Regions from separate parts of the Streptomyces sp. DSM 120436 genome, predicted to be linked through region 2. Evidence: predicted binding sites of a transcription regulator. Region 2 holds the regulator's gene; the other holds the start of a gene.
What was found. Region 2 encodes HrcA, which represses chaperone genes, less so after heat shock. Its sites were predicted from a motif close to TTNGCACTCNGNNNNNCNGAGTGCNAA; they were not measured.
Positions count from the first base shown of each region.

Region 1 (3,400 bases), 1.9 Mb from region 2:
CATCGTGCTGTCCCACTTCCGGGGCCGCGGCGACTGGAAGGGCACCATGCCGGACATGATCCGCCGCTTCCTCGACAAGGTCACGGCCGAGGGGTACGCCGTGGGCAGGCTGGAGGACTACCTGTGAGGCGGCGCGGGGCCCCGCGGGTCCTCCCGGCGGTCCTCGCCCTGCTCGCCGCGACCGCCGGCTGCGCGGCCCCGTCCGGCGCGGGACACGTGTCCTCCCGCGCCGGCGCGGCGGCGAGCGTCCCCGCCCGGGCGCCGCTCCCGCCCGTCGTCGACCACGTCGCCACCGGCGACCCGGTCGTCTTCCTCACCTACGACGACGGCGCCGAACGCGACCCCCGCTTCATCGACCTGGTGCGCGCCCGCCGGCTGCCGGTCAGCATGTTCCTCACCGACAGCGTGGTGGGCCCCGGCTACGGCCACTTCGCCCGCCTGCGCGCGGTCGGCGCGAACCTCCAGAACCACACCCTCGACCACCCGGCCCTGCCCGGCCTGCCCCTCGCCGCGCAGCGCGCCCAGATCTGCGGCCAGCAGCGCAAGCTCGCCGCCCGCTTCGGCGTCCGCCCCCGCCTCTTCCGCCCGCCCTACGGCCGCCACGACGCCACCACCCTGCGCGCCGCCGCCGAGTGCGGCATCGCCGCGGTGGTCCTGTGGCGCGTGACCCTCGAACCCGACGGCCACCTCACCTACGCCCACGGCCCGCACCGCCTGCGCCCCGGCGACATCGTCTCCGTGCCCTCGGGCGAGGCCCCGCCCCTGACCCTGGCGGAACGCACGACACGGCTGCTGGCGGAACTGGAGGAGCGGGACTTGAAGGTGGGCAGACTGGAGGATCACGTAGGCCGGCATCCAAGCCCGGCTGCGGGCACCTCCGGCCCGTCCGGCGCTTGAGGACGAGGCCGTCAGGCCGACAGCAGGGGCCCGGGGGCGCAGCCCCCGGCGGGCGGTCACAGCACCACCGGCATCACGCGACCCCATGCCGAAAAACACCCCCGCCCCCCGACGCGCCGCACGGCAATTGGCACTCCGCTTGACCGAGTGCTAATCGCGGTCATAGTCTCAGGTCTGGCACTCCCCCCTGGAGAGTGCCAACAACGCGACGGGCAGGTCCGGCACCCGCGACGACGGATCGACCTGGTCGCCACCTCAGACAGTTAACCCCGTGAGATCTCCGAAGGGGGAGGTCGGATCGTGACGACCGCCAGCTCCAAGGTTGCCATCAAGCCGCTCGAGGACCGCATCGTGGTCCAGCCGCTCGACGCCGAGCAGACCACGGCTTCGGGCCTGGTCATTCCGGACACCGCGAAGGAGAAGCCCCAGGAGGGCGTCGTCCTGGCCATCGGTCCGGGCCGCTTCGAGGACGGCAAGCGCGTCGAGCTCGACGTGAAGGTCGGCGACGTCGTTCTGTACAGCAAGTACGGCGGCACCGAGGTCAAGTACAACGGCGAGGAGTACCTCGTCCTCTCGGCTCGCGACGTCCTCGCGATCGTCGAGAAGTAAGGGGACCCCGGGGCCTGCCCCGGACGACTCGACCTCGTAGCAAGTACTTCTGCTCGAACACTGCGCCCCTGGCCCCAGCATCCGACAAGGAGCCGGGTGGCCCAGGGGCGCAGTGATTTCACCTAGATTTCCGAGAGGGCTCCCGCTGCCATGGCGAAGATCCTGAAGTTCGACGAGGACGCCCGTCGCGCCCTCGAGCGCGGCGTCAACAAGCTTGCCGACACGGTCAAGGTGACGATCGGCCCCAAGGGCCGCAACGTCGTCATCGACAAGAAGTTCGGCGCCCCCACCATCACCAACGACGGTGTCACGATCGCCCGCGAGGTGGAGATCGAGGACCCGTACGAGAACCTCGGCGCGCAGCTCGTGAAGGAGGTGGCGACCAAGACCAACGACATCGCGGGTGACGGCACCACCACCGCCACCGTGCTGGCCCAGGCGCTGGTCCGCGAGGGTCTGAAGAACGTCGCCGCCGGCGCCTCCCCGGCCGCCCTGAAGAAGGGCATCGACGCCGCCGTCGCCGCGGTCTCCGAGGACCTGCTCGCCTCGGCCCGCCCGATCGACGAGAAGGCCGACATCGCCGCCGTCGCCGCGCTGTCCGCCCAGGACCAGCAGGTCGGTGAGCTCATCGCCGAGGCGATGGACAAGGTCGGCAAGGACGGTGTCATCACCGTCGAGGAGTCCAACACCTTCGGTCTGGAGCTGGACTTCACCGAGGGCATGGCCTTCGACAAGGGCTACCTGTCGCCGTACTTCGTGACGGACCAGGAGCGCATGGAGGCCGTCCTCGACGACCCGCAGATCCTGATCACCCAGGGCAAGATCTCCGCCATCGCGGACCTGCTGCCGCTGCTGGAGAAGGTCATCCAGGCCAACGCCTCCAAGCCGCTGCTGATCATCGCGGAGGACGTCGAGGGCGAGGCCCTGTCCACCCTGGTGGTCAACAAGATCCGCGGCACCTTCAACGCCGTCGCCGTCAAGGCGCCCGGCTTCGGTGACCGCCGCAAGGCGATGCTCCAGGACATGGCGGTCCTCACCGGCGCCACGGTCGTCTCCGAGGAGGTCGGCCTCAAGCTCGACCAGGTCGGCCTGGACGTGCTCGGCTCCGCCCGCCGCGTCACCGTCACCAAGGACGACACCACGATCGTCGACGGCGCCGGCAAGAAGGAGGACGTGGAGGCCCGCGTCGGCCAGATCAAGGCCGAGATCGAGACCACGGACTCCGACTGGGACCGCGAGAAGCTCCAGGAGCGCCTCGCGAAGCTGGCCGGCGGCGTGTGCGTGATCAAGGTCGGCGCCGCCACCGAGGTGGAGCTGAAGGAGAAGAAGCACCGTCTGGAGGACGCCATCTCCGCGACCCGCGCCGCGGTCGAGGAGGGCATCGTCTCCGGTGGCGGTTCCGCGCTGGTCCACGCCGTCAAGGTCCTCGAGAACAACCTCGACAAGACCGGCGACGAGGCCACCGGTGTCTCCGTGGTCCGCAAGGCCGCCGTCGAGCCGCTGCGCTGGATCGCCGAGAACGCCGGCCTCGAGGGCTACGTCATCGTCTCCAAGGTCGCCGAGCTGGAGAAGGGCAGCGGTTACAACGCCGCCACCGGCGAGTACGGCGACCTGGTCAAGGCCGGCGTCATCGACCCGGTCAAGGTGACCCGCTCCGCCCTGGAGAACGCCGCCTCCATCGCCTCCCTCCTGCTCACGACCGAGACCCTGGTCGTCGAGAAGAAGGAAGAGGAAGAGCCGGCCGCCGCCGGTGGCCACGGCCACGGCCACGCCCACTGACGACCTGAGTCGCCGGAACCCGAGCTGAGGCCCGGCCCCCCGTCCGCACGGACGGCGGGCCGGGCCTCCGCCGTACCCCGCCGCGGCACCCCTCCGCCACACCCCGCTGCGGCGC
Region 1 covers NZ_JBSKBS010000001.1:2,053,062-2,056,461, forward strand. Annotated here, with positions in the region: gene ACWH4W_RS09525 (polysaccharide deacetylase family protein) at 1-127, shown strand, start outside; gene ACWH4W_RS09530 (polysaccharide deacetylase family protein) at 124-897, shown strand; gene groES (co-chaperone GroES) at 1,198-1,506, shown strand; gene groL (chaperonin GroEL) at 1,657-3,285, shown strand.
Region 1: the regulator HrcA is predicted to act here: its motif matches at 1,025-1,051, upstream of groES (co-chaperone GroES).

Region 2 (3,400 bases):
CCCACACCTTCTCGACCAGCTCGGCGTCGTGCCGGCCCTCCACGTAGATGCGCCCCGCGCGGGCGACCCGTGCCCGCGCGCCGGGGACGGCGACCGAGCCGGACGCCGTGCGGGCGGGCCGGGCGGGGCCCGACGGGGGACGGACCAGCGTGACCACGCGGCCCTCCAGCAGGAACCCGCGCGGCCGCAGCGGGAACACCCGGTGCTTGCCGAAGCGGTCCTCCAGGGTCACCGTGCCGGCCTCGCAGCGGATCACCGCGCCGCAGAAACCGGTGCCGGGCTCCTCCACCACGAGGCCCGGCTCGGCCGGCACCTCGGGCACGGACTGCGGCTTCTTCCACGGAGGGGTCAGATCGGCGGAGTACTGGCGCATTCCGCCGACGATACGAGGATCGCCCCGGAGACGATCAGTCCGACACGCCGAACCGGGCCGCCAGCGTGTCCCGTTGGGCCCGTACGAAGGCCGCGTCGACCACCGCTCCGTGGCCGGGGACGTACACCGCGTCCTCGCCGCCCAGCCGCAGCAGCCGGTCCAGCGCGGCCGGCCAGCGGGACGGCACGGCGTCCGGGCCCGCCTGCGGTTCGCCCGACTCCTCGACCAGGTCGCCGCAGAACACCACCCCCGGGTCGCCGGGCACCAGCACCGCCAGGTCGTACGCGGTGTGGCCCGGGCCGACGTCCGCCAGCAGCGCCTGACGGCCGCCGCCCAGGTCCAGCGTCCACGCGCCGGACACCGCGTGCCGGGGCGGGACCAGCGCGTCCGCCGCCTCGTCCGCCGCCCGCGCGTCGAGACCCCAGCGCACCGCGTCCGCGCGCAGCTCCTCGCGCCCCCGCCCGGCGAGCGCGATGTCCAGACCCACCGCGCCGTACACCTCCGCGCCCGCGAACGCCGGCGCCCCGAGGACGTGGTCGAAGTGGGGATGGGTGAGCGCGAGATGCGTCACACGGCGGCCGGTCAGCTCCCGCGCCTCGGTCCGCAACCGCGCGCCCTCGGCGAGGGAGGAGCCCGCGTCGACGGCCAGGACGCCGTCCGCGCCCGTCACGAGCCCCGCCGTGCAGTCCCACCCCGGCAGCCGGCGCCGCCCGACCCCCGGCGCCAGTCGCTCCCATCCCGCCTCTTCCCAAGTCACGGTCATGTCCGTGACGCTAGCGGGGACGGCGACGCCCGGCGGACCGGCCTTGCCGACGGCGTACCCCCCGGCCGTACACTGGGCCGGGGAAGTCTGGCACTCGCGTGCGAAGAGTGCCAGAGTCGTTACCGGGCGGAAGCCAGCTGGAGGTGTGCGCGATGCTCAGTGAACGCAGGCTCCAGGTGTTGCGCGCGATCGTCCAGGACTACGTGGGCACCGAGGAGCCCGTGGGGTCGAAGGCGCTCACCGAGCGGCACAACCTCGGCGTCTCCCCGGCCACCGTGCGCAACGACATGGCGGCCCTGGAGGAGGAGGGCTTCATCGCCCAGCCGCACACCAGTGCCGGGCGCGTCCCCACCGACAAGGGCTACCGGCTGTTCGTCGACAAGCTGGCCGGCGTCAAGCCGATGAGCCCGCCCGAGCGGCGGGCCATCCAGAACTTCCTCGAGGGCGCCGTCGACCTCGACGACGTCGTGGCCCGCACGGTGCGGCTGCTCGCGCAGCTCACCCGGCAGGTCGCCGTGGTGCAGTACCCCTCGCTGACCCGCTCGACGGTGCGACACGTGGAGCTGCTGTCCCTCGCCCCGGCGCGGCTGATGCTGGTGCTGATCACCGACACCGGCCGGGTCGAGCAGCGGATGGTCGACTGCCCGGCGCCGTTCGGCGAGGCGTCCCTGGCCGACCTGCGGGCGCGGCTCAACAGCCGGGTCGCGGGCCGCCGGTTCGCCGATGTGCCGGGTCTGGTGGAGGATCTCCCGGAGGCCTTCGAGACCGAGGACCGCGGTACGGTCTCCACGGTGCTCTCCACTCTCCTGGAGACGCTCGTCGAGGAGAACGAGGAGCGGCTGATGATCGGCGGTACCGCCAACCTCACCCGCTTCGGCCACGACTTCCCCCTCACGATCCGGCCCGTCCTGGAGGCGCTGGAGGAGCAGGTCGTGCTCCTCAAGCTGCTCGGCGAGGCGAAGGATCCGGGTGTGACCGTACGGATCGGTCACGAGAACGCCCACGAAGGACTCAACTCCACGTCCGTCGTGTCGGTCGGCTACGGTTCGGGCGGCGAGGCTGTCGCCAAGCTCGGCGTGGTCGGACCGACCCGCATGGACTACCCCGGAACGATGGGAGCGGTACGCGCAGTGGCACGGTACGTCGGACAGATCCTGGCGGAGTCATAGGTGGCCACGGACTACTACGCCGTACTCGGCGTACGCCGCGACGCGTCGCAGGAAGAGATCAAGAAGGCCTTCCGGCGGCTCGCCCGCGAGCTGCATCCGGACGTCAATCCGGATCCGAAGACCCAGGAGCGGTTCAAGGAGATCAACGCCGCCTACGAGGTGCTGTCGGACCCGCAGAAGAAGCAGGTCTACGACCTCGGCGGCGACCCGCTGTCCCAGTCCGGCGGCGCCGGCGGCGCGGGCGGCTTCGGGGCCGGGGGCTTCGGCAACTTCTCCGACATCATGGACGCGTTCTTCGGCACGGCCTCGCAGCGCGGACCGCGCTCGCGCACCCGCCGCGGCCAGGACGCCATGATCCGGATCGAGGTCGAGCTGGACGAGGCCGCGTTCGGCACGACCAAGGACATCCAGGTCGACACGGCGATCGTCTGCACCACCTGCAGCGGTGAGGGCGCGGCGCCCGGCACCAGCGCGCAGACGTGCGACATGTGCCGCGGCCGCGGTGAGGTCTCGCAGGTCACCCGGTCGTTCCTGGGCCAGGTCATGACCTCGCGCCCCTGCCCGCAGTGCCAGGGCTTCGGCACGGTCGTGCCCACGCCCTGCCCGGAGTGCGCGGGCGACGGCCGGGTGCGTTCCCGCCGCACGCTCACGGTGAAGATCCCGGCCGGCGTCGACAACGGCACCCGGATCCAGCTGGCCGGCGAGGGCGAGGTCGGGCCCGGCGGCGGCCCCGCCGGCGACCTGTACGTGGAGATCCACGAGCTGCCCCACCCGACGTTCCAGCGGCGCGGCGACGACCTGCACTGCACGGTCACCATCCCGATGACCGCGGCGGCGCTCGGCACCAAGGTGCCGCTGGAGACGCTGGACGGCATGGAGGAGGTCGACATCAGGCCCGGCACCCAGTCCGGCCAGTCGATCCCGCTGCACGGCCGGGGCGTCACCCACCTGCGCGGCGGCGGCCGGGGCGACCTCGTCGTCCACGTCGAGGTGCAGACCCCGACCAAGCTGGACCCGGAACAGGAGCGCCTGCTCCGCGAGCTGGCCAAGCTGCGCGGCGAGGAACGGCCCACGGGCCAGTTCCAGCCGGGTCAG
Region 2 covers NZ_JBSKBS010000001.1:108,023-111,422, reverse strand. Annotated here, with positions in the region: gene ACWH4W_RS00515 (DUF3097 domain-containing protein) at 1-373, opposite strand, end outside; gene ACWH4W_RS00510 (MBL fold metallo-hydrolase) at 408-1,136, opposite strand; gene hrcA (heat-inducible transcriptional repressor HrcA) at 1,289-2,305, shown strand; gene dnaJ (molecular chaperone DnaJ) at 2,306-3,400, shown strand, end outside.